3 regions of the Rossellomorea sp. FS2 genome follow, and region 3 is predicted to be linked to each of the others. Evidence: riboswitches for the same ligand, from Rfam matches in the RefSeq annotation. Region 3 holds a riboswitch; each other region holds the start of a gene.
What was found. Region 3 has a riboswitch for cyclic di-AMP ahead of ACNA6I_RS16555 (cation:dicarboxylate symporter family transporter). Riboswitches for the same ligand answer to the same signal wherever they lie in the genome.
Positions count from the first base shown of each region.

Region 1: it holds a riboswitch for cyclic di-AMP, as region 3 does, so the genes downstream of both, kdpF (K(+)-transporting ATPase subunit F) here and ACNA6I_RS16555 (cation:dicarboxylate symporter family transporter) in region 3, are expected to answer to the same signal.
Region 2: it holds a riboswitch for cyclic di-AMP, as region 3 does, so the genes downstream of both, ACNA6I_RS17265 (potassium channel family protein) here and ACNA6I_RS16555 (cation:dicarboxylate symporter family transporter) in region 3, are expected to answer to the same signal.

Region 1 is NZ_JBLRVS010000005.1:320,755-330,750, reverse strand. It holds gene ACNA6I_RS18040 (ABC transporter substrate-binding protein) at 1-522, shown strand, start outside; gene ACNA6I_RS18035 (DUF3221 domain-containing protein) at 606-983, shown strand; gene ACNA6I_RS18030 (GNAT family N-acetyltransferase) at 1,049-1,561, shown strand; gene ACNA6I_RS18025 (prolyl hydroxylase family protein) at 1,606-2,253, opposite strand; gene ACNA6I_RS18020 (hypothetical protein) at 2,495-2,686, opposite strand; gene kdpDN (KdpD-like non-kinase potassium sensor) at 2,773-3,891, opposite strand; gene kdpC (potassium-transporting ATPase subunit KdpC) at 3,914-4,483, opposite strand; gene kdpB (potassium-transporting ATPase subunit KdpB) at 4,508-6,592, opposite strand; gene kdpA (potassium-transporting ATPase subunit KdpA) at 6,609-8,243, opposite strand; gene kdpF (K(+)-transporting ATPase subunit F) at 8,293-8,361, opposite strand; cyclic di-AMP (ydaO/yuaA leader) riboswitch at 8,751-8,887, opposite strand; gene ACNA6I_RS17990 (DUF2294 domain-containing protein) at 9,120-9,485, shown strand; gene wrbA (NAD(P)H:quinone oxidoreductase) at 9,526-9,996, opposite strand, start outside.
Region 2 is NZ_JBLRVS010000005.1:170,117-180,112, reverse strand. It holds gene uvrB (excinuclease ABC subunit UvrB) at 1-1,731, opposite strand, end outside; gene ACNA6I_RS17290 (CsbA family protein) at 2,121-2,351, opposite strand; gene ACNA6I_RS17285 (HD domain-containing protein) at 2,419-3,057, opposite strand; gene ACNA6I_RS17280 (phosphoglycerate dehydrogenase) at 3,200-4,375, opposite strand; gene serC (3-phosphoserine/phosphohydroxythreonine transaminase) at 4,362-5,450, opposite strand; gene ACNA6I_RS17270 (TrkH family potassium uptake protein) at 5,644-6,966, opposite strand; gene ACNA6I_RS17265 (potassium channel family protein) at 6,969-7,625, opposite strand; cyclic di-AMP (ydaO/yuaA leader) riboswitch at 7,789-7,919, opposite strand; gene ACNA6I_RS17260 (DUF1206 domain-containing protein) at 8,112-8,948, shown strand; gene ACNA6I_RS17255 (dicarboxylate/amino acid:cation symporter) at 9,004-9,996, shown strand, end outside.
Region 3 is NZ_JBLRVS010000005.1:11,361-21,356, reverse strand. It holds gene galU (UTP--glucose-1-phosphate uridylyltransferase GalU) at 1-694, shown strand, start outside; gene ACNA6I_RS16590 (flavin reductase family protein) at 729-1,289, opposite strand; gene ACNA6I_RS16585 (sodium:solute symporter family protein) at 1,349-2,857, opposite strand; gene ACNA6I_RS16580 (hypothetical protein) at 2,861-3,118, opposite strand; gene ACNA6I_RS16575 (CaiB/BaiF CoA transferase family protein) at 3,170-4,372, opposite strand; gene ACNA6I_RS16570 (GntR family transcriptional regulator) at 4,525-5,178, shown strand; gene ACNA6I_RS16565 (hydroxymethylglutaryl-CoA lyase) at 5,193-6,077, shown strand; gene ACNA6I_RS16560 (serine O-acetyltransferase) at 6,126-6,695, opposite strand; gene ACNA6I_RS16555 (cation:dicarboxylate symporter family transporter) at 6,805-8,064, opposite strand; cyclic di-AMP (ydaO/yuaA leader) riboswitch at 8,151-8,289, opposite strand; gene ACNA6I_RS16550 (SGNH/GDSL hydrolase family protein) at 8,500-9,294, opposite strand; gene ACNA6I_RS16545 (sigma-70 family RNA polymerase sigma factor) at 9,588-9,996, shown strand, end outside.

The sequences.
Region 1 (9,996 bases), 310 kb from region 3:
GTGAATCCTGATCTACCACAAGTTCCACGTCCTGATTTCAAATCTCCTCTGATCATCAGGGCAACAGGCTATACAACAGACTCCACCCGCTGGCTTCAGCAGGTATTCGATGAGGAAGGAGTACCCTATGAGGTGCGCTGGTTCACTTTTGACGAGGTGGTGACCAATCATCCACGGGCATTGGAGTCGGATCTTTTTATCCACGGTGAGATCTTCGAAGAAAATGAGGATCTTTCTTTCTATCATTTTCTTATCAATGGATACTCCCCACTCCATCCTGTTCTAAAGCCTCTTGAAGAATGGAAGGAGAGATTGGACTTATACCGCCAAACCCCTTTCACGGAATGGAGGGCCCTTCATGAAGAGAATGAGAGGAAGCTCATGGAAGATTCCCTCATGATCCCACTCTATCATGTGAAGCGGGCGATCCCTTTTTCGACGGATCTTATGAATATCCACATCCGGCATTTCGGGTATGTGGACTTCTCCAAGATGTGGGTACGCCCCGGTGCAGAGGCTTGATTGTTTCCAGAAACATAGCATTTTCCACCCCCAGGAAAACGTGATAGATTGGACATACACTATCTAAATAGGAGCGATGAAACGTGAGAGCACTACTTATCACCCTCCCCCTTGCCTCCCTCCTCTTCACCGGAGGCTGCGGCATCTTCAAAGAAGGGGAAGAACCGGCGGAACCGATCATAGAACAGCAGCTCCAGGAAGCCGAAGGGGTATTGTTCTATGAAAACCCGAAAGAGAAAAAAGCCCTCATCGTGGATGAATCATTTGATGAAAACGATTTGGACCTTCCATTAAAGGAACTCAAGAAAAAGTATGATCTATGGTATATCACGATTAAAGAGCCTGTGATGCTAAAAGATCTGCCTTCTGGCTCACATGTGAAGATCCGCTATCAGGAGATGCTAGGATCTGATCCGAAAGCGACCGTAGCCGAGGAAATTGAGGTCGTTCCTGGCTCTTGAGAACACTCTTTTACCCATTACAGTACTGTTTGGATTAGACAAAATTATTAATAAGGAAGGGTTCCATGATGGTTTCTATTCAACTGAGGGAACTGCGCCAAACGGACTGGCAGGCGGTGCACCGGTACGCTTCCTTGGAAATCGTCAGCCGGTATCAGCCTTGGGGACCGAACAGCGAGGAAGAGACCCGGCAGTATGTGGATGAGGTTCTGCGGGATGCAGCGAAGAAAGACCGGACGCGTTTTACCTTTGCCGTCATTCTGGAAGGTGAGCTGATCGGATGCGGGGAGCTTACCATTTGTGACCGCTCCAACCTTACTGGGGAAATCGGCTATATCCTCCACCCCGAGCACTGGGGGAAAGGGATTGCGACCCTCCTGGCCAAGAAGCTATTGAACATCGCCTTCCACGAACATGGTCTGCACCGAATTCAAGCCACCTGTGATCCGGCCAATGCCGGCTCCATCAGGGTGTTGGAGAAATGCGGAATGACACGTGAGGGCAGAATAAGGGATCACCTTAAGATGAATGACGGATGGCGGGATTCACTTCTATTCGGCAAGCTGGAGCACGAATAAGGCTGCGCACCCATGGGTGCACAGCCTTTTATTCTTCTATACGATCAATCGATCCGCTGCCTTCTCATCCACTGGGTAGCGGCCCATTTGTCACCGATGATGACGGGGCCCCCACCGTGAAGGGTCATGTCATTGAGCTCCTGGTTATCATAAAAGTACTCGAAGTAGACCGCCATCCCTTTTTGCGGGGACACGGAAAGGTTCAGTTTAGGAAAATACGTTTCTCCCCCTTGTTCCACATCGTTCAAATACATCACAAGGGTACTGATCCGAGGGTTCTTCACCGGTCTTGATGAAGAGAAAAAGTCAAAGTGGGCCTTGTATTCCTGGCCGATTTGATAATTGAGGATCTGTAATCCTTCTCCGTGGCTTTCAGGGATGTTCATGATCTGGGACACGCGTCTTGACACCCGTGAGACCACTTCATTCTCCCCTTCTTCAAGGAACGTACTGCTGCTCGTGCGGATTTGATCCACTTCACGGACCTTCCCGATCTTGGACCTGTCCATCCGGTCCTTCGATACGTTGATGAGTTCATCGCATTCTTCATGGCTCAGGACGTTCCCGAGGATGACGACAAGCGGCTCTTCTACTCTGGCAATAATGGAAATCTCCCTGTCTTCTGTTACGATCTTATTCCCTACATGAGGGAAGATCGTCTGTTCTTTAACCCCTATTTCCTTTGTGTGCATGATCATCGTTCTCCCTATTCAAATTTCACAAAGACGGCACGCCGCTTTACTTAAAAGCGCTTTCAATCCCAAGTTGAAAGCAGGCCTCGATTCCCTCTGTACAAGAGGGTAGAGATTAACTTTATTTTACTTCTATCGAAAGATTATGACTATGGTTTTCTTTTAAATATAATGTCGGTTTCCGGAGATTGCTCATGAAGTTGTAACATTTCCGATTTAAAAAAGCATGGGGGACCCATGCTCATTCTTTACACTCACCACTCCACTCGCCAAACCATCCGCCTTCTTTTTCAATACTCGGTAATTTGTCGCTGCTGTAACAAGCATCGGCGAAGGCATCTATTTCCTTATGGACCGTATAACTGTGGAAAAAGGCATTTCCCATGAAAAAGAAGATACCCATGGAAAGGACCAATACCCATTTCTTATCCATTCTCCACTTAGTTGATTCGATCACAACCATCCCCTTAATTATGGATATTTATCCCATTGTAACATAATGGTACCGCCTCGGAAACATTATCTTCCATCTGCCACGATGTGAATATCCATGTTGGAGGACTCCCTCATGATGCGATTGATGATGGACCCTTTGCGGATTTCCTCCCAACGCGACCGTGCGGATTGGCCTAGCAGGATCTGGGTGACGTTGTGTCGGAAGGCTACATCTATAATGACGGTCGCTGCGTGTCGTTTCCCTCCATCTTCCACGATCATGATGGCTCCGAATTGATTGGCAAGGGTATGCCACTCCTCGATTTTCTTTTTCTGTTGTGGCGAGAGGGTACTGGCTTCAACGACTGTGAGGATGACCAATTCTGCCTTTAAACGATCCGCCATCCTCCAGCCCCTTCTGATGAGTTTTTCTGCTGTCGGACCATAGTGAACGCAGACCAGGATCCGTTCATGGACGCCGGTCGGAGCGCTCCCCCCTTTCATCCTTCCGTCCACATCATCTGCAAGCTCTCGAAGAGACAGTTCTCTCAGTGCTGATAGATTAGAAGAAGTAAAGAAGTGCGACAGGCTTTGTTCGATTTTCTGCAGGGGATAGATCCTGCCTTCCTTCATGCGCTTCCTGAGCGTCTCAGGCGTGATATCGATAAGCTGGATTTCCGCCGCCTGCTGAATGAAGGTGTCCGGCACCCTCTCCCGGACCGTGATGCCTGTGATCCTCTGAACGATGTCGTTCACACTTTCAAGATGCTGTATGTTCATGGCGGACCATACATCGATCCCTGCCTGAAGGATTTCTTCCACATCCTGATACCGTTTCACATGCCTCGCACCCGGGACGTTCGAATGAGCCAACTCATCGATGAGGACGATTTCCGGCTTACGCTCCTTGATCCGGGTGACGTCCAGTTCGTGGAACACTTTCCCTTTATAATGTACTTGCTTAAGCGGTACCTGCTCCAGGCCCCCGATGACGTCAGCCGTTTCCTTGCGGCCATGGGTTTCGATAAGGCCGATGACTACATCCCTTCCGTCCTGCCTCCACTGGGCAGCATCCTGGAGCATCTTGAACGTCTTCCCCACACCGGGTGCGGCTCCCACATAAAGCTTCAATCTTCCCAGGGTGGAGCGGTGGATCTCCTCAAGGAATTCCTCCGGTCTCTTCTTCCTGAAATATGGATTCATACGCTTCCCTCCATCAGGATGGTCATTCCTTTTTCAATGCCAGGTTCAACAAGAGCACGTTCACCCTCCTCTCTCCCAGGAACCCCCACTCTTTTCCTTCTGTGTGATCATCTATCAGCTCTTTAAGCCTGCTTTTGGATATGGATGTAGCTTCCGCGATGCGATCAACCTGGGCCAGGGCAGCTTCCGGACTGATATGGGGGTCAAGGCCCGATCCGGAATCGGTCATAAGATCCATCGGGACCTGATTGAGCGGCACGCCTGGATTTTCCTTTTTCCATTCTTGCAGGGTCCCCTCTACCCGCTTGATCAGTTCCGGATTGGAAGGAGCATAGTTGTTGGAGCCCGATGCGGCTGCATCATATTCAATAGCCGATACCCGGCCGTGAAACAATGCGGGATCTTGAACGTTTTGGCCGATGAGCGCAGAGCCCACCGGGTGGCCGTTTTCATAAATCAGGCTTCCATTCGCCCTTTCAGGCATCAAGAGTTGGGAAATCCCCGTCGTAGCAAGGGGATAGAGAAGCCCCCCAAGGATCATCGTCATGATGCTGACCCGTATGATCGGGCCAGCCAATCGTTGTTCTACCATTTTTCACGCCTTCTTCCGAATAGATTAGATTACGAGGGACATCATCAAGTCGATTACTTTTATTCCGGCAAATGGGGCCAGCATCCCACCGATTCCATAGATCAGCAGATTCCGTCTTAAAAGGATATCCGAGCGCACCGGCTTATACGCCACCCCTTTCATGGCCAAGGGCACGAGAAGGGGAATAATGATGGCATTGAAGATCAGGGCTGACAGGATGGCTGTGACGGGAGACGATAGCTTCATGATATTCAGTGCTTCCATCTCCGGGATGGCCGTCATGAACATGGCCGGGATGATGGCAAAATATTTGGCCACATCATTGGCGATGCTGAAGGTCGTCAAGGCTCCCCTTGTCATGAGCAGCTGTTTGCCGATGGATACCACCTCGATGATCTTCGTCGGGTCAGAGTCCAGATCCACCATATTGGCCGCTTCTTTCGCCGCTGTGGTCCCGCTGTTCATGGCGAGTCCGACATCGGCCTGGGCGAGGGCAGGCGCATCATTCGTCCCGTCCCCGGTCATGGCGACCAACTTGCCCTGTGACTGTTCAAACCGGATCACCTCGATCTTATCTTCCGGTTTACACTCGGCAATGAACTCATCCACTCCCGCTTCCCTGGCGATCGTTGCCGCCGTCAGCGGGTTATCACCCGTACACATCACAGTCTTGATCCCCATCTTCCTCAGCTGATCGAATCGCTCCTTCATACCGGGCTTCACCGTATCTTTCAAATAGATCAGTCCGTAAATCCGATCATCCATGGCAACGGCAAGGGGAGTCCCCCCTTCCCCGGCTATGGCTGTCGATTTCGCCTCCAAATCGGCTGGGATGGATCCACCTTGGGATTTCACCCAGGCCTTCACCGCATCGACGGCTCCTTTTCTTACCCTACGGCCGTCAGGAAGATCCAACCCGCTCATCCTCGTCTCAGCCTTGAAGTCGATGAATGTACCACCTGTGACCTCGGGAAGGACGACTCCTCTTCCCTTCAAGAGCTCCAGCACCGACCGTCCCTCTGGCGTCTCATCTTTCAGGGAACTCATTCCTGCCCAGTAAGGAAGCTCTTCTTCCCCTTCCCCAGTCGGAATGATATCACTTGCCATCCGGTTCCCGAATGTGATCGTCCCTGTTTTATCAAGGATGATGGTGTTGATATCCCCGGCTGCTTCCACCGCCTTTCCGGACATGGCCAGCACATTGAACTGTGTGACCCGGTCCATCCCGGCGATTCCGATGGCCGATAACAGCCCGCCGATCGTCGTCGGGATCAGGCATACGAGCAGGGCAATGAGGACTGCGGTATCTATCTGGAACCCAAGGTAGTTCGTGAAGAACGGGAGGGTCATCACCACGAACAGGAAGATCAATGTCAAACTGGTCAGGACGGTATTCAAGGCAATTTCATTTGGTGTCTTTTGACGCTCGGCCCCTTCTACAAGGGAAATCATCCGGTCCAGGAAGGATTCTCCCGGGTTGCTCGTAATCCGGATGGTGATGCTATCACTGACGACCCTCGTTCCTCCCGTTACGGAGTTGAAGTCCCCGCCTGCTTCCTTCATCACGGGAGCTGACTCCCCGGTAATGGCGGATTCATCCACCGATGCGATGCCTTTGATCACTTCTCCGTCCCCAGGTATCCATTCCCCTTGGGATACAATGACAATATCGTCGACTTTCAGTTTGTCAGAAGGCATGTGGCGGATCGATCCGTCCTTCATCCTGACGTTAGCGATCATCTCCTGCTTGGACTTCTTCAATGCCCCGGCCTGGGCCTTCCCCCTCCCTTCGGCCAACGCCTCGGCAAAGTTGGCGAACAAAACCGTAAAAAGCAGGATGAGTGCGACCGAGAGAGAGAACCATGTTCCCGTCCCTCCTGGGCTTTGTGGTAAAAACACCTGGATGAAGGAAATGAAGAACCCAAATTCCACTACGAACATGATGGGATTCTTGACCATCCTTCTAGGGTCCAGCTTCATGATTGATTCTTTCAGTGCGTTCCATAGTAACGATGAGTCCTTGCTATTCTTATCAACAGAAGGCGACGGCACCTCTCTTACCGGTGAGATGATGTCCTCCTCCTGATCCTTCAACAAATGGTTTCCCATTTCTTATCCCTCCAGCTTATAGTGTTAAATATTCTGCAACAGGTCCCAGCACGAGGACCGGGAAGAACGTCAGCGCTCCCACGATCATGATCGTCCCCACGAAGATGGTGCCGAATAGGGGAGAATCTGTACGGAAGGTTCCGATGCTTTCCGGAACAAGCCGCTTCTTGGCCAGGGATGCAGCGACAGCGAGCATGGTAATGACTCCGAAGTACCGCCCGATGAACATGACGATCCCCGTGGAAATGTTCCAAAATGGCGTGGCATCCCCCAGGCCTTCAAACCCTGATCCATTGTTGGCTGCAGACGACGTGAATTCATACATGACTTGCGTCAGTCCGTGGAACCCTTGATTGGAGATGGCATCCGTCCCTGCATGGACATAAAGGGCGATGGCCGATGCACCAAGTATGAGGAGCGGTTGGATCAGCATGGTGACGGCTATGAGCTTCATCTCGCGGGCTTCGATCTTCTTACCAAGAAACTCCGGAGTCCTGCCGATCATCAATCCCGATAGGAAAACGGCGATCAGGACATACATGATGACATTGAGGAACCCGGCACCCACACCACCGAATACGGCATTGAGGAGCATATTGGACAGAGTCAGCATCCCGCTCAAAGGCGTAAGCGTATCATGCATGGTATTGACCGCACCCGTCTCTGAAGCCGTCGTCACCATGGCATACAGGATCGACTCCCCGGGACCAAACCGGACTTCCTTCCCTTCCATGCTCGCCCCATTGATTCCGAGAGCATTCAATGCCGGGTTTCCATGCGATTCCGCCACCATTGACAGGGAGAGCATGACAACGAACATCATCATCATCGAGACGAATAAGAGGCGTCCTTGCTTCTCATTCCCGATCATCCTTCCATACGCGAAGGGAATCGCCGTAGGCAGAAGGAACATCAAAACGATCTGGAGCATATTGCTGAACGACCCCGGATTCTCAAACGGATGAGCCGAGTTGACTCCAAAGAATCCACCACCGTTGTTCCCGAGCTCCTTGATCGATAAGAATGAGCCTACGGGACCCCGTGCTATCTCCTGACTCCCACCATCCACGGTCTGCACGGTAACAGATGGTGAAAGCGTCTGTGGTACCCCAAGGGCCACGAAGATCAAGCCGGTGATGAACGCTAGGGGCAATAGCACCCTGGTGATGGAACGGATGAAATCAACGAAGAAATTCCCCGCCCCCTTTCCGGCTAACAACCGGATAAAGGCCATCACCCCGCTCAACGCGGTTGCAGGTGCAGCGAACATCATGAAGAGAACGCCCGCCATCTGGGCGAGATACGACAAACCGGTTTCACCGCTGTAGTGTTGAAGATTGGTATTCGTCATGAAGCTGATGGCCGTATTGAAAGCAAGGGACGCATCCATCCCTTTGATCCCTGCCGGATTCAGGGGAAGTACCCCCTGAAGTCTGAAAACCAGGTACACGAGCGCGATCATGAATACGTTCGTCAGAAGCAGGGAAGCTGCATACCTCTTCCAAGTCTGATTGATCGCCCGGACACCGCCGAGCCGGAAGAGGATGTTCTCTGCCGGGAGGAATACCCGGTCAAGGCGCGTCCGCTCCGTATTGAATGCCTGTGCTAGATAGAGCCCTACAGGCTTTGCCAATAGAATGACAATGAACATGATAAGTACAACTGAACCAATCGTGGAAACCACTTTCCTTCACCCCATATCAAAATTTCTCTGGATTTAGCAACACATAACACAGATAGAACACCAGGATCAGAGCGATCGCCAACATCATCATTTCTCTTCATCCTTTCCCTGTTCCACAATGGACCCGGACCATTTCAATAGTCCTGCCATCGCCAAGGTAAGTACGCCCGTGATGACCATCATCCACACATCCCCCATCTTGATTCCTCCTTTACTTTTTGGCCCAGACCGAACAAAATAGACCAACGCACACTTCTTCCCCATGTGAAAATCATGAACATGATCTTCATAGAATTGGAGAAAAAGCACACATTGGTCTACTTAATGCCCAGCAGGCTTCATGCCTTCTTTGCATTCTGTCTTCCACGTATTCTTTTTCGTATAGGCATAATAAAAAGACCTACATACACAGGCTGCCCCTCACGTCACAGATGTCTGCAACAAGAGATGCCCCCTGATTAAGGCGGTCTTGTGGACCTCCTTCGCTTTAGCCGACGAAGTTAGCTGACGGGTAGGATGGCGAAAGAGTTTTCTCATCCCTTCTACACAGTAGAATTAACCCCAAAAAATTGGTTCCTCCGCTCTCATTCGAGATTAGGCCGGTTGATGCTGTTGTTTATGAAATTGATATTACTCCGAGTTCATTCCGTTGTAAACGAGGAAAAACCCGATAAAACAGTCATATTCAATCAAAATATTATAAATAACTTCAATTTACTACCCAATACTCACTCAATCTTATTATTTCTATTACTTCAATACAAAAAAATAGGATTGACATCCCCTACCTTATGGACGTACGATTGTCGTTGAAAAGACGTACGCGGAATTCAGGAGGATCTTATGGCAACGAAAAAACGATTAGAGGCCGAGCTGAGCGAAGCCTTCATCAAGCTCCAAAGGGAATTGATCGGGAGGGGACCACAGGAAACGAGGACCTACATCGTCGAAGATATGGTGATCGCACGGTTCAAGGGCGTCCTCACCGTAGAAGAAAAGCATCTGGTGGAACATGATAATGGACGGAAGCTCGTGAAGCAGATGAGGCAGATCCTCCGGGAGATGTACGGGGAAAAATTCGAAGCCGTCGTGGAAAAGCTGACGAACTGCCACGTCCTTACAAGTCATAGCGATATCAGCACCAGGTCCGGTGAAAGGATCGAAGTGTTCGTCCTTGACCGGAATCTCGAGAAGGAACTGACTCAATAAAAAAAAGCCGCAGGGAGCGATCCCTGCGGCTGATTCTGCGTTATTGGTTACCTTGCTTGACCCAGCCAGCGACGGTGACGGTACGTTTTGCCTGATGCTTCACGGCAGGCTCAACGTTTTCGACCATATTGCCTTCCTGGTCGACGGTCACACTCGTTCCGTATGGGTTTCCTCCTGTTGTAAAGAGAACAGGATCTGTGTATCCAGGTGATGCCACGATCGCTCCCCAGTGGTGCATCGTCGTGTATAGAGACAGAATGGTTTGCTCCTGGCCTCCGTGTGGATTCTGGGCTGACGTCATAGCACTGACCACTTTGTTGGCAAGCTTGCCGTTGAACCAAAGTCCGCCTGTTGTATCGATGAACTGTTTCACCTGTCCAGGCACGTTTCCGAAGCGGGTCGGGATGCTGAAGATGATGGCGTCGGCCCATTCAAGATCGGCAAGCGTCACTTCCGGAACATCTTTCGTTGCCTTCACATGTGCTTTCCAAGCTGGATTGGATTCAATGGC
Region 2 (9,996 bases), 160 kb from region 3:
GTATTCTTCCTGGATTTCCCGGCGACGCTTCGTCTCGCTGATCGCCTTCTCCATGGAATCGGTCATCTTATCTGCATACATGATGACTTTCCCTTCGCTGTTACGGGCCGCACGTCCGATGGTCTGGATCAAGGATCGTTCGGACCGGAGGAAACCTTCCTTATCGGCGTCGAGTATCGTCACCAAGGACACTTCAGGTATATCCAGCCCCTCCCTTAGGAGGTTGATCCCGATGAGAACATCATATTTTCCGAGGCGGAGATCACGGATGATCTCGATCCGCTCCAGGGTCTTGATCTCGGAATGCAGGTATTGGACCTTGATGCCGATTTCCTTCAGATAGGCACTGAGGTCCTCGGACATCTTCTTCGTGAGGGTGGTGACAAGGACACGTTCGTCCTTTTCCACCCGTTCATTGATTTCACCGATAAGGTCATCGATCTGCCCTTCGATGGGACGCACTTCGATAATCGGATCAAGCAGACCCGTCGGACGGATGATCTGCTCGACCATTTCCGGACTGTGCTCAAGCTCATAAGGACCCGGCGTCGCAGACACGTAAAGAAGCTGATTCGTCTTCCCTTCGAACTCATCGAACTTCAACGGACGGTTATCCATGGCGGATGGCAGGCGGAATCCGTGGTCCACGAGCACTTTTTTACGCGCCTGGTCCCCGTTGAACATACCGCGGACCTGCGGAAGCGTCACATGGGACTCATCGATGACGATGAGGAAGTCTTCCGGGAAGTAATCCATCAGGGTGTAAGGCGTAGAGCCGGGCGGTCTCAGCGTAAGATGACGGGAATAGTTCTCGATTCCTGAACAGAAGCCCATCTCCCTCATCATCTCAAGGTCATATCGGGTCCGCTGCTCCAGACGCTGTGCTTCGAGGAGCTTATCTTCCTCCCTCATGACCTTGAGCTGTTCTTCAAGCTCCTTCTCGATGTTTTCGATGGCCACCTTCATCTTCTCTTCGCGGGTGACGAAGTGGGAAGCCGGGAAAATCGCGACATGATCGCGGTCACCCATGATTTCCCCCGTGAGGGCATCGACTTCACGGATCCGGTCGATTTCATCACCGAAAAACTCGACCCTCATGCAGTGTTCATCCCGTGATGCCGGGAAGATTTCCACCACGTCACCGCGGACCCTGAACGTCCCGCGCTGAAAGTCGATATCATTTCGTTCATATTGTATATCCACAAGCTTCCTCAAAAGCTGATTACGTTCAATTTCCATCCCAACGCGCAGGGACAGGACAAGCTCCCTGTATTCTTCCGGATTACCCAACCCGTAGATACAGGATACACTTGCGATGATAATGACATCCTTCCGTTCAAACAGTGCGGAGGTGGCAGAGTGGCGAAGCTTATCGATCTCATCATTGATGCTCGCATCCTTCTCGATGAACGTATCGGTCTGAGGGACATATGCCTCCGGCTGGTAGTAATCGTAGTAACTTACGAAGTACTCTACGGCATTGTCGGGAAAGAATTCCTTGAACTCGCTGTAGAGCTGTCCGGCCAGCGTTTTATTGTGGGCAATGATAAGAGTGGGCTTCTCCACTTCCTTGATGACATTGGAAACGGTGAACGTCTTTCCCGTTCCCGTCGCCCCGAGGAGCGTCTGGTGGCGTTTGCCTTCCTTGATGCCCTCTACCAGCTTCTTGATTGCCAGGGGCTGGTCCCCTTCAGGTTTGTATTTAGACTTTAGCTCGAATTGATCTTTCACCGTGAAACCTCCTATAGGTAAGGAACAGTATGTTCTATGCTTGTCTATACCCATCCCTTGCACTGTCCATTCGTCTCTTCCCATTTTACCACAATCGGTCGGAATTTAACCATCAATAAGCGAACAAAAGTTCGTTTTTATTCCACAGGACGCCTTAAACTGTGGACAATCTCCGGTTCGACAATCTTCCTGCTGGCAATCGACAGCATTCGACGACTTTTACACACACCTTGTGGATATATCTGTTGATAACCACTATGGTGCTGTGGAAAAGAAGACCCTTTACCCACAATTCGTCAAAATTCTTGTGTACTTTAAAATTGAGAACGCATACAAACTGTGCATAACTCAAGAAAACAAAAAAAGCACTCCCTACTGGGAATGCCCGGTTATTCACTTTTTCGCCCTTTTCCCTTCATCCGCCCGCTGTACCAAAAACCCGCTGTCAAACTGGCTGCGTCGATCACGATCAGCAGAATGGAGTCCGTATATCCTTTGGAAACGGAAGCGGCGATCAGTGCCACGGTCAAGAGAAGTCCGATATATCGATTATAGGTCACCCTCGAAAAGAATACGACGAGGAGGCCGGGCAGGAAGGCTGCCAGAATGATCTTGGACACATTCAACTCTCCTTAAAGAAGGAATATCAATTAGTTTAACGGATATTCCCTCTTCTGGAAAGAGGCATCAGACCCCTGATGACAGAATCCGTTCCGTCCTCTCTTTCAATTCACTGTGGGGGATGAATTTCTCGGCCAGCATGTCCGGCAAGACGTACTCAAGGAAGTATTTCACACTCGCAAGCTCCTTGAATTTAATGATCGTCGAAAGGGCTTCCTGATAGATCTCCATAAAAAGCGGCTCCGGATTCCCTTTTTGGATCTCGCCGAACGATTCATACAGAAGATCAACTTTGTCGGCTACGGATAAAATCCTGCCTTCCAGTGTCTCGTCCTTCCCTTCTTTGAAGCGATTCCTGTATACATCATGGAATTGCGGAGGGAATTCTGTTGTGATGAACTTTTTCACCATCTGATCCTCCACCTGGCTGAACAGTTCCCTGAGTTCCTTCGACGCATATTTCACAGGCGTCTTGATGTCCCCGGTGAAAAGCTCTGCATAATCATGATTCAACGCCTTTTCATACAGGGACTTCCAATCGACATCCTGTCCCTCTTGTTCTTCCACGGTTCCGAGAAATTGTGCAATCTTCGTCACCTTGAAAGAGTGGCTGGCCACATTGTGCTGATGATATTTGAACCGACCTGGACAACGGATGAGCGTCTCGAGGTCTGATAGACTTTTAAAGTAGTGATGGATCCCCATTTCGATTCTCCTCTCTAAGGCATACTATGATGTGCCGGATGTATTGCCAATGGCAGAAGCCCTTTGCCATAGACTTCCCCGCTTACCTGAATATAAACAAATCCCCCCTGCACGGTGCAAGGGAGGATTTGTGGGGTCTATATTAAATCAATCTGACCGATACGACCCCATCGATGCCTTCAATCTTCTGTTTCAGTCCCGCCTGCTCTTCTTCGGTCAGGACGTGATCAAGATCGATCATCGTGTAGGCCCATGTGGCTTTGCTTCGATTGATCATGTCGGCAATATTGACAGCGAAGCCGGAGAGGGCCGTCGTGATCTGCCCCACCATGTTCGGGATATTCTGATGCATGACGGTGAGCCTCATCTTTCCGCTGTACGGAAGCTCGACATCAGGCAGATTCACGGCATGCTTGATGTTCCCTGTTTCCAGATAGGTCTTCAACTGCTTCGTCGCCATGACGGCACAGTTTTCTTCGGACTCCACGGTCGAAGCGCCCAGGTGGGGTACGGGGACGACATTCTTCATGGAAAGGACCCGGGAATTCGGGAAGTCGGTCACATACTTACTTACCGTTCCGGACTCGAGAGCCTGCCCGAGGGTACTCTCATCCACCAGCTCACCACGTGAGAAGTTCAGGATGGTCATTCCTTGTTTCATCTTGTTGAAGCTCGATTCGTTCACGAGGCGATTTGTCTTATCAGTCAACGGGATATGAAGGGTGACGAAATCGCATTCCGCCCATACTTCATCGATGTGCATGGCACGATTGACGTCGCGCGAAAGCCTCCAGGCCGCATCCACCGAAATGAACGGATCATACGCAACCACGTCCATCCCAAGGGCGAGTGCATCGTTGGCCACAAGGACACCGATGGCCCCAAGACCGACGACGCCCAGCTTCTTGCCTTTGATTTCACTTCCTACAAACTCCTTCTTCTTCGCTTCCACGACAGCTGCCACATCATCCCCATGTTCCTGAAGGGTTTTTGCCCATCCCACCGCCGAAAAAAGATTCCTCGAAGAAGCAATGAGATTGGCAAGAACGAGTTCCTTCACGGCATTGGCATTGGCACCAGGCGTATTGAATACGACAATCCCTTTTTCCGTACACTCGTCAATGGGGATATTATTCACTCCGGCACCGGCCCTCGCAATGGCTTTCACAGATTGTGGAAACTCGAAGTCATGGAGATTCTTGGATCTGACAAGAATTCCATCGGGATCACCGCTTCCGTTCAGATAATAATTCAAATCTTCTTCAATAAGGGACAACCCCCGTTGGCTGATGGCATTGAATGTATTAATGGTCAACATGTGATGTTCCTCCTTGGTCTGCTTCGAATTCTTTCATGAAATCCACCAATGCCCTGACTCCTTCAAGGGGCATGGCGTTATAGAGGCTCGCCCGCATGCCGCCAACGGAACGATGTCCCTTCAGGAACTCGAACCCGCGTTCTTTCGCTTGTTCCAGGAAGAGCTTGTTCCGTTCATCACTGTCTGTGGTGAACGGGATGTTCATCAGTGAGCGGCTTGCTTCAGGTACAGGATTGGAGAACAGGCTTGATTCGTCGATACAGCTATATAGCAGCCCCGCTTTCTCCCGGTTGAGTGCCTCCATACCTGCCACCCCGCCGTTTTCCTTCACCCACTCAAGAACGAGCTTAAGCACATAGATAGCGAAGGTAGGAGGCGTATTGAACATGGATCCGTTCTTCACGTACGTTTCATAATTCAACATGGTCGGGCATGTGTCCGGTGCTTTCCCGATGAAATCTCTGCGGACGATCGCAACGGTGACACCCGATGGACCAAGGTTCTTCTGGGCCCCGGCATAAATCAGGCCGAACGAAGACACATCGATCGGTTCCGACAGGATATGGGATGACATATCCGCCACGAGGGGAATGCCGCCTGTTTCGGGATAAGTGGCGTACCTTGTCCCTTCTATTGTATTGTTGGACGTGATGTGGACGTACGCTGCATCAGGAGAGAAATCTTCTTTTGTATACGCAGGGATATCTTCCGGTGACTCAATTTGATGGATGCTTCCGAGTTTTCCCGCTTCCTTGACCGCTTTCTTCGACCAGCTTCCCGTCACGATATAGTCAGCGACACCATGTTCAGCAAGAAGATTCATCGGGACCATGGAAAACTGCAGAGAAGCGCCTCCCTGAAGGAAAAGGACTTCATACTCTTCAGGGATGGTCATAAGCTCCCTCAGCAGGGCTTCTGCCCCCTCGATGACTTCTTCGAACGGACCGGAACGATGGCTCAATTCCATGATAGACATGCCCGTCCCGTCGTAGTTCAATAATTCCTGTTGCACTTTTTCCAATACTGGACGGGGAAGAACGGCTGGACCTGCAGAAAAATTGAACACTTGCTTCAACAAAAACACCACCTACACAATCGTTCAGAATTTTTCCAAAGTATATGAAGAAACATGACATTCGTCAACAACCCTGACGAACGAAGAAAACGCTTACGAAGTAAGATTTTAAGAGATAGCGCAAAAATTGCGGGGTTCTTATTGTTTTTGGAATAATCACTCAAACACAAAAAATAAGGCAGCAATAGCTGCCTTATCCTGTAAGGATATCTTCTTTCGGGTATCGGATTTTCTCTTTACCCGGTCGCGAGAGGGAGTATGCGAGGGTCAACGGACCCATTTTCCCTGCGAACATGACGAAGATGATGACCCACTTCCCGACGGTACTTAACTCCGGACTGAAATTCATGGATAAGCCGACGGTGCCGAATGCCGATACCACTTCGAATAATAGCGTGAGGAAATCCGCTCCTTTTTCCGAGATGGTAAGGATGAATAAGGCCCCTACAACCAAAAGGACGCTAAGGGTGGATATCGCCAGGGATTTCAGGATGACCGTTTGATCAATGGAGCGCCGGAAGATCTTGACTTCTTTTTTATCCCTCAAGAAGGCACCTACCGCGAGAAGGATCATGAGGAATGTCGTAAGCTTGATCCCCCCACCTGTGGATGCACTTCCTGCCCCGATGAACATGAGAAGGACCGTAAAGAAAAGAGTCGGACTTTCCATCTCACCATAATCAAGCGTATTGAACCCTGCGGTCCTCGGTGTCACGGCCTGAAAGTAGGAAGCCAATCCTTTGTCACCGAGAGAAAGAGGTCCCAGTGTACCCGGGTTGTTATACTCCAGGACGAAGATGATGATCGTTGCTACCACATTGATCAAAAGCGTACCCAGGATCATGATCTTCGAGTGGAGGGACAGCTTCTTAAACGCACGTGATTTCCACCCGTCCACCAAGACGGTGAATCCTATCCCACCGATGATGAAAAGGAAGGATAGAGTGAAGGTGATGACCGGATTCCCCACAAATCGCATCATGTTGTCGGGCCACAAACCGAATCCGGCGTTATTAAAAGCGGAAACAGAATGGAAAAGGCTATAAAACAAGCCTTCTGACCACCCGTATCGGGGCACCCATTGAGTGGCAAGGAAGGTCATTCCGATCCCCTCCACCAGCAATGAAAAGGTGAAAAGGTATTTCACGAGCATGATCACCCCGCCCACAGAGGTCTGATTCAACGACTGTTGCAGCAACAGCCGTTCCTTGAATCCGATCTTCTTCCCGAGCATCATGACGATCAGGACAGCGAACGACATGATGCCCAGCCCTCCAAGCTGGATCAGACACATGACGACAATCTGACCGAAAATGGTGTAGACGGAACCGGTATCGACAACGGCAAGCCCCGTCACGGTCATGGCTGAGGTTGTCGTAAAAAGGGCTTCGAGCCACGTGATCGGCTCTGTCGTCGAGATGGGAAGCTTCAAGAGAGCCATACCCACCATGATGAAAAAGGCAAAGACTGCCACCAGCAGCTGCGGTGGACTTAAATGGATGACCCTGTACTTCATGGTTATACCCCTTCTTTTTCAAATCGATTGATATCGCGATTATGGCCGATCACAATCAACAGATCTCCCAGTTCAACCGTATCGTCTGCACTCGGTGAGACAATGACCTCATCCCCGCGATGGATGGCAATGATATTGCATCCATACCGCGCACGGACGTCAAGATCCATGAGCGTACGGTTCGCAACTTTGGACGAAGCCCTGACCTCTACGATGCTATGCTCCTTTGAAAGTTCGATGTAGTCGATGATTTTCTCCGATGTCATATGATGAGCGATTTTTTTCGCCATGTCCCGTTCAGGATGGATGACCTTGTCGGCACCGATCCTTTCAAGCACCTTTTGATGGTACGCATTCGACGCCTTCACCCAGACCTCCTTGACACCCAGCTCTTTCAGAAGCAGTGTCGTCAGGATGCTCGCCTCCACGCTTTCTCCGAATGATACGATCACGTGATCGAAATTACGGAGGCCGAGGGATCTCAATACGGACTCATCCATGGCATTGGCCTGGACGGCGTGAGTCGCCACATCCGCGTAGCGCTGAACCACCTCTTCGTGCAGATCGATTGCCAGCACCTCTGTATCAAGCCTGCTCAATTCCTCCACCAGGTTCCCCCCGAATTTTCCAAGACCGATAACGGCGAATTGCTTTTTCATGATGTACTCCTCCAACTGACTTTACTGATATTTTCGTATCTTTTGTTGTTTTCCACTTGTTCATTCATCTTCCATGATGAATCATGCTGATTCATTAAATGAAGGCACAAAAAAGACCGCAGGAACTAAGCCTGTGGCCATCGTCTATACGATTCCAAGGTTCATTCACTCCCATTTACGCTTACGAGGTTAGCTGACGGATTCGGGCCATGGAAGCAGCCCTACCTTAAAAAGGATTCACCCCTAATGAACTCGGGTCCCCCGCTTCTTTGCAGAATTAAGCGATGATATGATATAAAGCAACCAGCTTTGATGATAGATATATTACTCCTAGACACATTCGTTGTCTATAACTATTTTAGCCTTTTTTTCGCGGGGAATGAGAAATGGATGAACCACCATCATTTACTTGCTCCGTCCATGGTTTCGAACCCTGCGTTTAGGGAATATTGCTTATAAAATGCAAACTGAAGGGAAGAAGTAGCCATGGCTGACATTACATCGGTCCTGCCTTCCGGTAAGGACAACTCAAAGGATATCAAACCATGGATCAGGGGGTTCGCCCGCATAGGATTCATATCAAGGGGACTCGTCTACATGCTGATTGGCGCCCTGGCCGTCATGGCAGCTTTCGGAGTGGGCGGAAGCACATCTGACTCGAACGGCGCATTCGCAGCCATTGCATCCAAGCCTTTCGGTGAGGTATTATTATGGATCGTCGGCATCGGACTTCTCGGCGTGGTCATCTGGAGCTTAATCCAAGCCATTACCGATCCTGAATACCACGGAGATCAGGGGAAATCCATCGTACGGAGGATTACCCACATCTTTACGGGTGCAGCTTACGGGATCCTCGGCTTCAATGCCATTGCCATCGCCCTTCACGCCAAAGGCGGCTCGAGTTCTGAGCAGACCATGTCTGCAAAGCTCCTTTCCCAGCCTTTCGGTCAATGGATTGTCGGCATCATCGGGCTGGCTATCATCGGATTCGCGCTTCACGAGCTTTACTCGGCTTATACAGAAAAATTCGCGAAGCAATTCAAGAAAGGAAGCATGTCAAAGCACGAGTGGAAGTTCAGTAAAAGGACCGGAAAAATCGGTCTCACTGCCCGAGGCATCGTATTCCTTCTCGTAGGATACTTCTTCATCCGGACCGCCATCACGGCTGACCCCGATAAAACCAAGGGATTGGACGGGGCACTATCCGAAATTGCCCAGCAGCCTTTCGGACAATGGCTACTGGCCATCGTGGCGGCCGGCCTGTTCCTCTACGGGGTCTTTGAGATCCTCCGAGGGAAGAATCGACATTTAAGCATATTCTAAGCCCCTCTCCGGGCTTTTTTATATGATGACAATCGTAAGAAAAGAGGGACCAACTATGAAGTCATTATGGACGAAATACAAAAGCATATCCCTGATCACGAAAATCACCGTTGCCCTGGTCCTTGGGGTCATCGCAGGGGTAATCTTCGGAGAGCGTGCCGCCTCCATATCCATCCTGGGGGACATCCTCATCCATCTCCTGTCGTTCCTGATCATCCCCCTTATCCTCTTCACACTCATGACAGGTGTGAACCAAACGAGCATCAAGGAACTTGGGAAGACGGGGAGCAAAGTGTTCCTCTACTACGTTCTTTCATCCGCTTTCGCCATCATCGTGGGGTTAGCCGTCGCGAGCATATTCCAACCCGGGACCGGAATGGAGCTCGATCAATCTCAGTCATTCGACGTTCCCGATGACCCCGGCTTGAAGAGCGTATTCCTGTCGATCATTCCCGACAATATCATAAAGGCCTTTACCGAGCTGAACCTGTTGGGGATCATCTTCACCGCCATCGTATTCGGGACCGCCATCTCCTATTTGCGTTCCACGAAAGAATACGGCGAACTGGGTGAACACGTCTTTAAAGTCATTGAGGGACTCAATGAAGCAAGCCTCGCCATCATGAAGGCGATCCTGCACTATCTCCCAATCGGCATTTTCGCCATCATGGCCAAAACGGTGGGAGAACAGGGGGCGGGTACACTCCTGTCCCTCGGGAATATGATCATGGTCCTTTATATCGCACTCATCGTCCAGCTGCTTCTCTACACCGTTGCCATGGTCATGGTCAAGATCAACCCCCTTTCGTTTTATTCAAAGGCACGAACTCCCATGATCACGGCCTTCGTGACACAGAGCAGCACCGGCACCCTGCCTTTATCCCTTCAAGCCGCCAGGGAAATGGGGATCCCGAAGAGCCTCTACGGGTTGAGTCTCCCCCTTGGTGCAACAATTAACATGGACGGGGCCGCCATCCGGATTGCCGTATCCGCCGTGTTCGCCGCAAATGTCGTCGGAGATCCGTTGAGCCTGACGGATATGGCCCTT
Region 3 (9,996 bases):
AAGCATCGAAGATCACTTCGATAAATCCTATGAACTCGAATCCACCTTGGCAGACAAGGAGAAATGGGAGGAGCTTGAAGAAATCCAATCGATTTCGAACCTCGCAAACATCCATTATATCAGGCAGAAGGAGCCCCTCGGACTCGGGCATGCCGTCCTGTGCGCACGCTCGTTCATCGGGGACTCCCCCTTTGCCGTCATGCTCGGCGATGATCTCATCGACTCCGAGGTCCCGTGCCTGAAGCAGCTCATCAGCGCTTACGATGAGCTGGGCGGTCCCATCCTCGGGGTCCAGCGCATCAACCGCGACGAAACCGGAAAATATGGGATCGTCCAAAAAGGTCCCAAAACTGCGCGATCGGGCTGCCACCTCGTCGACGGACTCATTGAAAAACCCGACCCTTCCCATGCCCCATCAGACCTTGCCATCATGGGCCGTTACATCCTCACACCCGAGATCTTCTCCTACCTTGAAGACCTCGGACCCGGAGCAGGAGGCGAATACCAGCTCACCGATGCCATCAATCACTATAGCAGGACACATCCAGTCTATGCGCAGGAATTCGACGGGGAGCGGTATGACATCGGCGATAAGTTCGGCTTTATACGTGCAACAGTGGACTTTGCGTTGAAGAGGGATGGACTCGGGGACGACCTGCGTGCCTACCTTCGGCAAGTTGGGAGACAAGGATAAAGGAAAAAGGCCGGATCCGGCCTTTTTCCTTTTGTCATCTGGGAAGCGTAAAGATCTCTCCCACCTCACTATAATTCCCTGCCAAGCGCCCCAGGGGAGAAAGACGGTCCAAGTCCACCTTATAATCCCCCAGATACACGTCTTCCTGAATGTGATAATGGGTCACTCTTCCGATGATCAACCAGTCAGAGCCAAGGGAAATCATCTGCTCCAAGCAGCACTCCATCTGGATCGGCGCTTCTTTCACCCGTTTCGCCCTTACGGTACGACTCTCGACAGGAGTAACGCCTGCCCTTTTAAATTCATCTATTGCTTCCTCCACGTTTTCAGCTGTAACCTGCATTTGATTCCCGAGAGAGGAAGGAACCACATTTACGACGAACTCACCGATCGCTTTTATATTCACGAATGTATCCTTTTCCGTACCTGTCCTCTCCCCTACACCTGGTCCGATGGAGAAACAGAGCATCGGAGGATTACGCGAAGCGACCGTAAAGAAACTGAATGGAGCCAGATTCAACCCCCCTGCCTCGGAAATGGTCGACACCCAGGCAATCGGCCTTGGAACAACCGATCCACTTAATAGTTTATACATTTGATTATCATGTAACTGACTGGGGTTGAATTCTATCAATCTGCCATTCTCCTTCCCTGCTAATTGGCTTTAGAGCGTAATGTTTGATATTCCTCCTGTTCAACCGGCTTATCGGCAGCCGACGGAAGCAACCATGATCCTACCACACAGATGACAAAGTTCAATCCAAGACCGATCACACCCCCGTGGATACCATAAATCGTTTTATTGCCTGTAAGAGTAAGGACCCCAGCAAGTAACGCACCGAAAAGCATTCCCCAGAAAACCGCCTTCTTATCAAGCCCTTTCCAATAAAGACCGAGGACAAACGCCGGGAAAACCTGAACCAGCAGTTCAAATTTCAAAATAAAGATTTCATACAGAGTACCTGGAGGATTCCACGCCACCCATAGAAGCAGGAAGACAGCCACAACCCCGACCACCTTTCCAACCATGACCTTCCTGTGCTCAGACGCACGCGGATTCATAAAGCGCCCGTACACATCATTGGAAATCATGGAAGAGAAGCTCAGAAGGACTGAATCCGCAGTCGACACGATGGCCGCCACGATGCCACCGAAGAAAATGATCATCATCCAATAATAAAATGGATTGATGGCCGCGATGTCGTTAGCCATCATGCCGACGATCTGCTCTGAACCGACGGTATCCAGGCCTGGATACAACATGATGGCTGTAATACCTACGATAAACACCAAGCCTGTTGTAATGAGGGGCATCCACGCCATCCTGGAAAAGGATTTCTTAAGCGTCCTTTCACTCTGTGCCGAATAGATCCGCTGCACCGCATGTGGGTATATACTTGCACCTAATCCGACCAGGAGCAGCATGCTAAACCAGTTAATGGATACTTCTGTCGGCGGAACGGCGGTTTTGACCGGCTCCATTTCATGAATATACCGGGTAACTTCTGCAAAATTGCCACCCACAAGATAAAGACCACCGATGAGGAATACAATGATGCCCACCATTAGGATGATCCCCTGCATGACATCGGTGAAAGCAACCGCTTTCATTCCTCCCATCCATTCATAAGCCAACATCACGAAGATAAAAGCAAGAACAGCGATCTGATAGGGGATTGTCCCTCCCGTCATACCTGAAACCGCATGACCAATCGCTACAAGCTGCTCTAATAGATAGTTTCCAAGACCCCACAGCATGAGAAAGATACTCAACAATGTCACGGCCTTTGATTGAAAACGATGATGCACCCAATCCGTTGGTGTAATGAAGTTGCGGCGCTTCGCTACAACATAGAGTCTGGGAGCAAATAAAAGATAGATCCCGATGATGATGGTCATGAAGGAAATGGATTGAAGCCAAGAAAATCCGGTCCGATAGGCCGAAGGGGCGTACCCCACTATCGTATTCCCACTGTATTGAGTCGCATATAAAGTAAAGAATAGCGCGATGATTCCAAGATTCCGCCCAGCTAGATAATATCCTGAAAGAGAATGGTGAAGGTTCTTCTCACCCCTGCCCGAAAAATACCCGATCACCAGCATGATCACGGCAAAAGCCGAGAGTATGATAATCCCATCAGCACCTGCAAACGTAAGTTCCATCCCTTATCGCTCCTCCTTCATTCGCTCAGACTCTTCTTCATCTTCAACAAGATTCCACTGAGTTCGGCACAGCCAGCTCAAATAGCCACACAGAGCAATCGAAAAAATGAGGGAAATAAACGCCCATAAGGGAAAGCCGAGTATGAATGGTTCAACGGCAGCAGAGGGAAAGTACCACGGTACTACGGCCATGACTAATAAAACCATGAAGACCCAAATCCACTTCTTACGAATCGGTTCCTTAATCGATTTCTCTTTCATTCTTCCTCCTCCTGTTCTTTGAACGAATAAAATCAAGCGCTTACATTTTTTTCAGATGATATTCTCTTTTTTGAGCGTTTCCATTTCCTCTTCCTTCATCCCTAACATGCCTGAATAGATTTCCATATTATGCTTGCCCATTTTCTCTGCCCCGGCTTCTTTGACCCTTCCAGGTGTTCGACTGAGCTTTGGAACGATTCCAGGCATGGGGAATTCACCCAGATCAGGATGGTCAACCTTGAGAATCATCTCCCTCTCCTTATAATGAGGATCCTCCAGGATTTCCTTTGCCGTGTAAATCAACCCCGAAGGCACTCCTTTCTCAGCAAGGATCTCCAGTGCCTCTTGTGCATCCAAGGATTTTGTCCATTCCTCTATGATGGAATCAATGAGCTTCATATTTTCACCCCGGGCATAATGAGTGGAAAACCGCTCATCCTCTGCAAGGCCAGGGTTCCCCATTGCCTCACACAAGCGCGAAAATACCCCATCAGAGTTTGCCCCTATCACGATATAGGTGCGATCTTTTGTGAAATAGATATTGGACGGGGCTACTCCCGGCAGGATATTCCCCATCCGTTCCCTTACATACCCGGCAAGGAGATAATCGGGAATCAGACTTTCCATAATGGAGAAAACCGATTCATACAGGGCCGTATCCACCACCTGACCTTTACCCGAATGATTTCTCTCATGTACCGCCACCAAACAACCGATCGTGGCAAAGAGAGCGGCCAGCGTATCTCCTACCGATACTCCTATGCGGGAGGGAGGACGATCCTCAAATCCTGTCACATTCCTCAGCCCACCCATGGCCTCTCCGACACTTCCAAAACCCGCACGATTTTTATATGGGCCCGTTTGACCGAAACCTGATGTCCGTACCATGATGAGGCGGGGGTTGATGGCAGAGAGTTCCTCATATGATAGATTCCACTTTTCCATCGTTCCAGGTCGGAAGTTTTCAATGATGATATCTGTTTCTTTCACAAGCTCCTTTAAGATTTCCTGTCCTTTCTCTTCTCTGAGATTGAGCGTGATCGACTTCTTATTCCTCGATTGAATCGGCCACCATAGACCGATCCCGTCTTTGGACTTCCCCCAATTTCTCATGGGATCCGATTTGCCCGGAGGCTCCACCTTGATCACTTCAGCTCCGAAATCAGCCAGCATCCTGCCGCTGAAAGGTCCGGCCAGCAAGGTCCCCAGTTCCACCACTCGCAAGTCCTCCAATGGAAGCTTTTGTTCCTCCACATGATCCTCTCCTTGTTAGAATTTTCTTAATCTTGTATACAAATTTAACTTCTTGTATACAATTAGTCAATAACTATTTAAATAAAGCGCTTTTATTTATTAAATATTGTGAATTTTAGTTTTATTGTATACAATGTACATGAGGTGTTGGTATGGATGCATACAAATATATTAAAGGCGCAATCATTGACGGTCGTTATACCCCGGGTATGCGATTGGGAGAAGAATTCCTTGCCAAGGAACTGAATCTTAGCAGAACACCGATCAGGGAAGCCATCCGGCACCTTGAAGCAGACGGGTTGGTTGTCCCCCTGAAACGGGGCGTGAGTGTCCGAAACTTCACTAATGAAGACATCCGGCAGATCTATGACCTCAGGACTCTCCTCGAGGGGTATGCTGCAAGCCAGGCAGCCATCCATCGGACAGAAGAGGATTTAGTCAAAATGGAGAGCGCGAACATTCAATATGAAAAGGTCATTCAAGATTATGGGGAATCCGACCTGGTCAGGGTCAAGGAAATCGTTGATGTGAACCAGCAGTTTCATGAAGTGATCATCCACGCAGCGAACAACGCCCATCTGCATTTTCATCTGTCGAAAGTGGTTGTCGTCCCTATCGTTTATAGATCATTCTATTGGTATGATGACAATCAATTAAAACGATCATTGGAAATCCACAAAATCATTCTGCAGGCCATACAGAATAAAGAGCCTGAAAGGGCCAGAATCGCCATGCACGAACACATCTACCAGGGACGGGATCATGTCTTGAAGCATTTGGATAAGATAAAAAGCGCCAAACAGTAAAAGGAGGATCCAGGATGATAGAAATCTGTGAAGTAGGTCCACGTGACGGGCTCCAGAATGAGCCTAAAATCCTCAGCACTGAGGAAAAAGCCGAGCTGATTACACGTCTGATTGAATCTGGTGTTCGTTATTTCGAAGCTGTTTCGTTCGTCAACCCTACCGTCGTCCCTCAAATGGCAGATGCAGAAGAGGTGCTCAACGCACTCCCCAAAGGCGACGGGGTCACATACGCAGGACTCATCCTGAGTCGCTCGGGCCTGACAAGGGCCCTTACGACGGATGTCGACTGTCTCCATGTCGTCACGACGACAAGCGACAGCTTCAATCTCAAGAATGTCAAACGGACGGTCGCCCAATCGGTTACCGAGCTTGAGGACGTCATCCTTGAAGGCTCCGCTGCCTCCAAAGACGTGCTCGGTGTCCTCGGCACCGCTTTCGGATGCCCTTTCGAAGGCAAGGTGGAATCCAGCACTGTCCTTCATGTGGCTGAACGTTTCCTTCATGCAGGATGTACAGGGATCACCCTGGCCGATACAACAGGCATGGCGAATCCCCAGCAGGTCCATGATCTGGTGAAGATGTTCCACAGGGAGTTTGGAGAAGACATGAAACTCGGCCTCCACTTCCATAACACCCGCGGGCTGGGACTTGCCAATACGTTGGCTGGCTACCAGGCTGGGGTCCGCCGCTTTGATTCTTCGATTTCCGGCCTCGGAGGCTGTCCATTTGCCCCTAAGGCAGTCGGTAACGTGTGCACAGAAGATATGGTCAATATGTTTCATCAGATGGGGATTGATACTGGAACCGATCTCTCCACATTATTGCAGACATCATCCTGGACAGAAACCATCATGGGAAGACCCCTTGATGGAATGCTGCTGAAAGCTGGAACGGCTTGATAGACTAATAGTATAGAAAAGACCGTCCAATCTCTTGGACGGTCTTTCCTATACGCTCATACTCCTCAAAGAATGCGCCACCTCTACCTTCCCCACCGGCCTGGCAGGCGCTCCCGCAACGATCACATCCGGCTGGATATCCTTCGTCACGACTGAATTCGCCCCGACTGACACATTATCCCCGATGATGACGGGACCGGCAACGACAGCCCCCGTGAAGATGGTCACATTATCACCGATGATCGGCTTTATTTGACCATTCCGCTCCTGGTCCCTGCCCCCGATCGTGACATTTTGGAACACCTCCAGGTTTGCCCCGGCCTTCACTTTCGTTCCGATCACCACCCCAACCGAGTGGGCAATCCGGAAGCCGGGACCGATTTTGGCACCGTAGGAAATCTCGGCACCATAGAAGATGATACCTGCCGACCGGAGGATCCTGGGAATGAGCGGCACCCGCTTTACATGAAGGGCGTGCCCGATCCGGTACATCACAACAAGCCAGAAGGTCGAAGCATTGAAGAAGCTGATGATCAATCCTTTCGGGGATAACCCATATGCCCTGTAGTCTGATTTGATCAAATGGAACATGCGGTCCACATCCTTCGCCTTTTTCATCCAGTCTAGCCCCTGGATATGAAGGGAATATGGAAGAGATATTAGGGATTTGTAAAGAATGAATGACAAAAAAACCCCCGCTCAATCGATTCTTGAGCGGAGGTTTTTCCTAACCAGCCTTCATGACTTCATTTCCATGATCTGCGTCATACTGTCCTTCTGATTTGGACATGACGATAGCGGCAAGTGTGTTACCTGTTAAGTTGACGACGGTACGGGCCATATCCATGATCCTGTCGACCCCTGCGATGAAGGCAAGGCCTTCTGCCGGTACCCCGATGGTACCTAACGTGGCAAGGAGGACGACGAAGGATGTACCAGGTACAGCAGCCATCCCTTTCGATGTCACCATAAGGACAAGGATGAGGGTGATCTGTTGCATGATGGAAAGGTCGATGCCGTAGACCTGCGCGAGGAACAGGGCGGCGATGGCCTGATACAGGACCGATCCATCAAGGTTGAAGGTGTACCCGATCGGTACGACGAAGGATACGATGGCCTTCGGGCAACCCATCTTTTCAAGCTTCTCCATGACGCGTGGAAGTACGGTCTCGGAGCTCGATGTACTGAAGGCGAGTAGAAGCTCATCCTTCAAGTATTTAAGTAGAGTGAAGATGTTCACTCCGGCCCATTTGGCCACCAGTCCCAATACGACGATCAGGAAGAAGATCAAGGCCGCATAGACGAGGCCGACAAGCTTGCCGAGTGATACCAGGGAATCGATCCCGAATTTAGATACGGTTACCCCGATCAGGGCGAATACGCCGAGTGGTGCGACCTTCATGACCATGTTGACGACGTGGAACATGGCATGGGAAACGGCGTCAAAGAATTGAACGACCGGTTTCCCCCGTTCCCCGATGGCTGCCACTCCAAGTCCGAATAGCACGGAGAAGAAGATGATGGCCAGCATGTCCCCTTCCGCGATGGATTGGAAGAAGTTTGTCGGAACAATATGCAGGAAGGTTTCTGCGATGGTTTTGTCTTTCTGGTCTTCTGATGTATCCACGTAGGATTGGATGTCTGTCTTCTCAACAGATCCTAGGTTGACGTGACTTCCAGGATGGAACACGTTCGCCAGGATGATCCCGAGGATGATGGCGACGGTCGTGATGACCTCGAAGTAGATGATCGTCTTTGCCCCAAGACGGCCGAAAGCCTTTCCGTTCCCGGTACCTGCCACACCGACGATGAGAGTGGAGATGACGATCGGAATGACAATCATTTTAATCAAACGAAGGAAAAGGTCTCCCAACGGCTGGAGATACGTAGCAACACGCGGGTCATTAAACCAGATGACCCCGACAAGGATACCCAGGATCAACCCGACGAAGATCTGGGTGGCTAAACCGAAACGAATTTTTTTCATAGATGGTCCCCCTCTTGGATGATGTGCGTAAAGCAAAAAAAGACCGTTCTTAAGAAAGAACAGCCTTTTGGTTGAAAAATAAAGGTTCTTTCTCTCAACTGGCATACGGAGTTAACTGTCGGATTCGGGATTGAGAGTTCCCTACCTGGTAAAAGGATTCACCCCAAGGTATTGAAATACCACTTGCATGATTCCTCCGCTCGATCGATTAAGCCATACTATTTAGTTGTAGTGGGTTGACTTTATTATCCTAATAAAGTTTTATTTAGAAGTCCACAAAATATAATATACAACTTTAATCGATATACTGTCAAATGTTTTTTAAATAAAGATATTTCAGAATAGTTATTTATTAGGTTTTTTACCTTTTGCAGGATATTTCGTGTATACAAAGATCTATTTAAAGCTAAAAGTAAAACCCGGCACACGCCGGGTTCAATGGGACTTATCCACAAAATAATCCACCATGAAGGACGCCCATACTGCATTCCCATCCTTATTCGGCAGCTCCTTCTTTGTCACCTGAGATTCGACATCCTTCCAAGCCTTCCAATGATCTATGTATGGATAGTGATGATCCTTGGCATACTCTCTCAGCTTCTTCTCTTCCATTGGGTAATAGTGAGCATCGGGGATGGGGTTGGAAGGCTGTAGAAGAATCATGATATCAGGATTCTCTTTCTTGAACGCATCCAGGATGGCAGTAAGATTCTTCAGCCTTTCCTTCATATCGATGCGACTATTATCCGCAAGAAGAAACGGTTCCAAAAGGAGTAGATCCGGCTTTTCTTTCGCCAGTGGAAGATGAAGTCCATCCTTCACCACCTCTCTGGATGTCCTTCTTCCGACTTCATGGATGGAGACGGAGAGGAGCTCTTCTCCGTATTCTTTCGTCAAGGCCTCTTTCACCGTATCCGGCCAGGCTCCTGCTTCATCCGATGTCGAGGATGACCCGGCAATCATCATGCGTACAGGCTTTCCTTGGGCCGCTTTTTCCCTGAAGAGCGGCTGAACATCACGTGGTAACCCATTGATCCTGTCCAATATCTGCATCCGATGCCTTTCCTTTTCTGCTTTCTCCTCCGCTTCTGCACGTTCTCCTGCCAGCACATCCTGGTGCGAGGCATAAGCCGACGCCTGCACTTCCTTCACCTCCCCTTCCCAGTGATACTTGCCTCCGATCACCACCGAGGAGGTCAATAGTCCCAACACAACCAATCCGATTCTCATCCACTCGTCCCTCCAATCTATGAACTCTATCATATAAGAAGACAGTGGCAATATTTGTATATCTGTGTAGACAACCTCACCATAAATTATGACAAATTCATTAATCAATTTTCACTTTTCTTGAATTGACAGAAAACTTGAGGTTTTCTTAAAAGAAACTTCCGTTATCCACAGGTCCAAGCGGCTTTACCCCCTGATGCAGGGCTGATTGGGGCTTTTGCCACCCATCCTTTTCTCCCTTACTGTGGATATACCGGGAAAACAGAGCGGCGCCTGCTCAAAAGGAATCGAAGATGGAACCATTTGAACTCGTCCATGAACAGTACAGCCAGATGATCCACAAAATCATCCACACCCTGCGCATCTATAAGAATCATCATGACTATTACCAGACCGGCTTGATCGCCCTCTGGGAGGCATATATGAAATTTGAACCATCTAAAGGAACGTTCACGTCCTTCGCTTATTCGTATATCAGGGGACGGATTCTGTCTGAGCTAAAGAGGGAAGTACAGGTAGAAGAGCGTGGGGTCGCACTGGAGGAGGGAGCCACGGAAGCAGGCGGTGACGATTTGGACACCCTATCGGTGGAAATCCTCCTCTCCTACTGCGAGAACCTTACGGCCAATCAGAAGAAGTGGGTCATCGCTCACTCCCTTCATATGCTGTCGATCAGCGAAATCGCCGACATGGAAGGTGTGT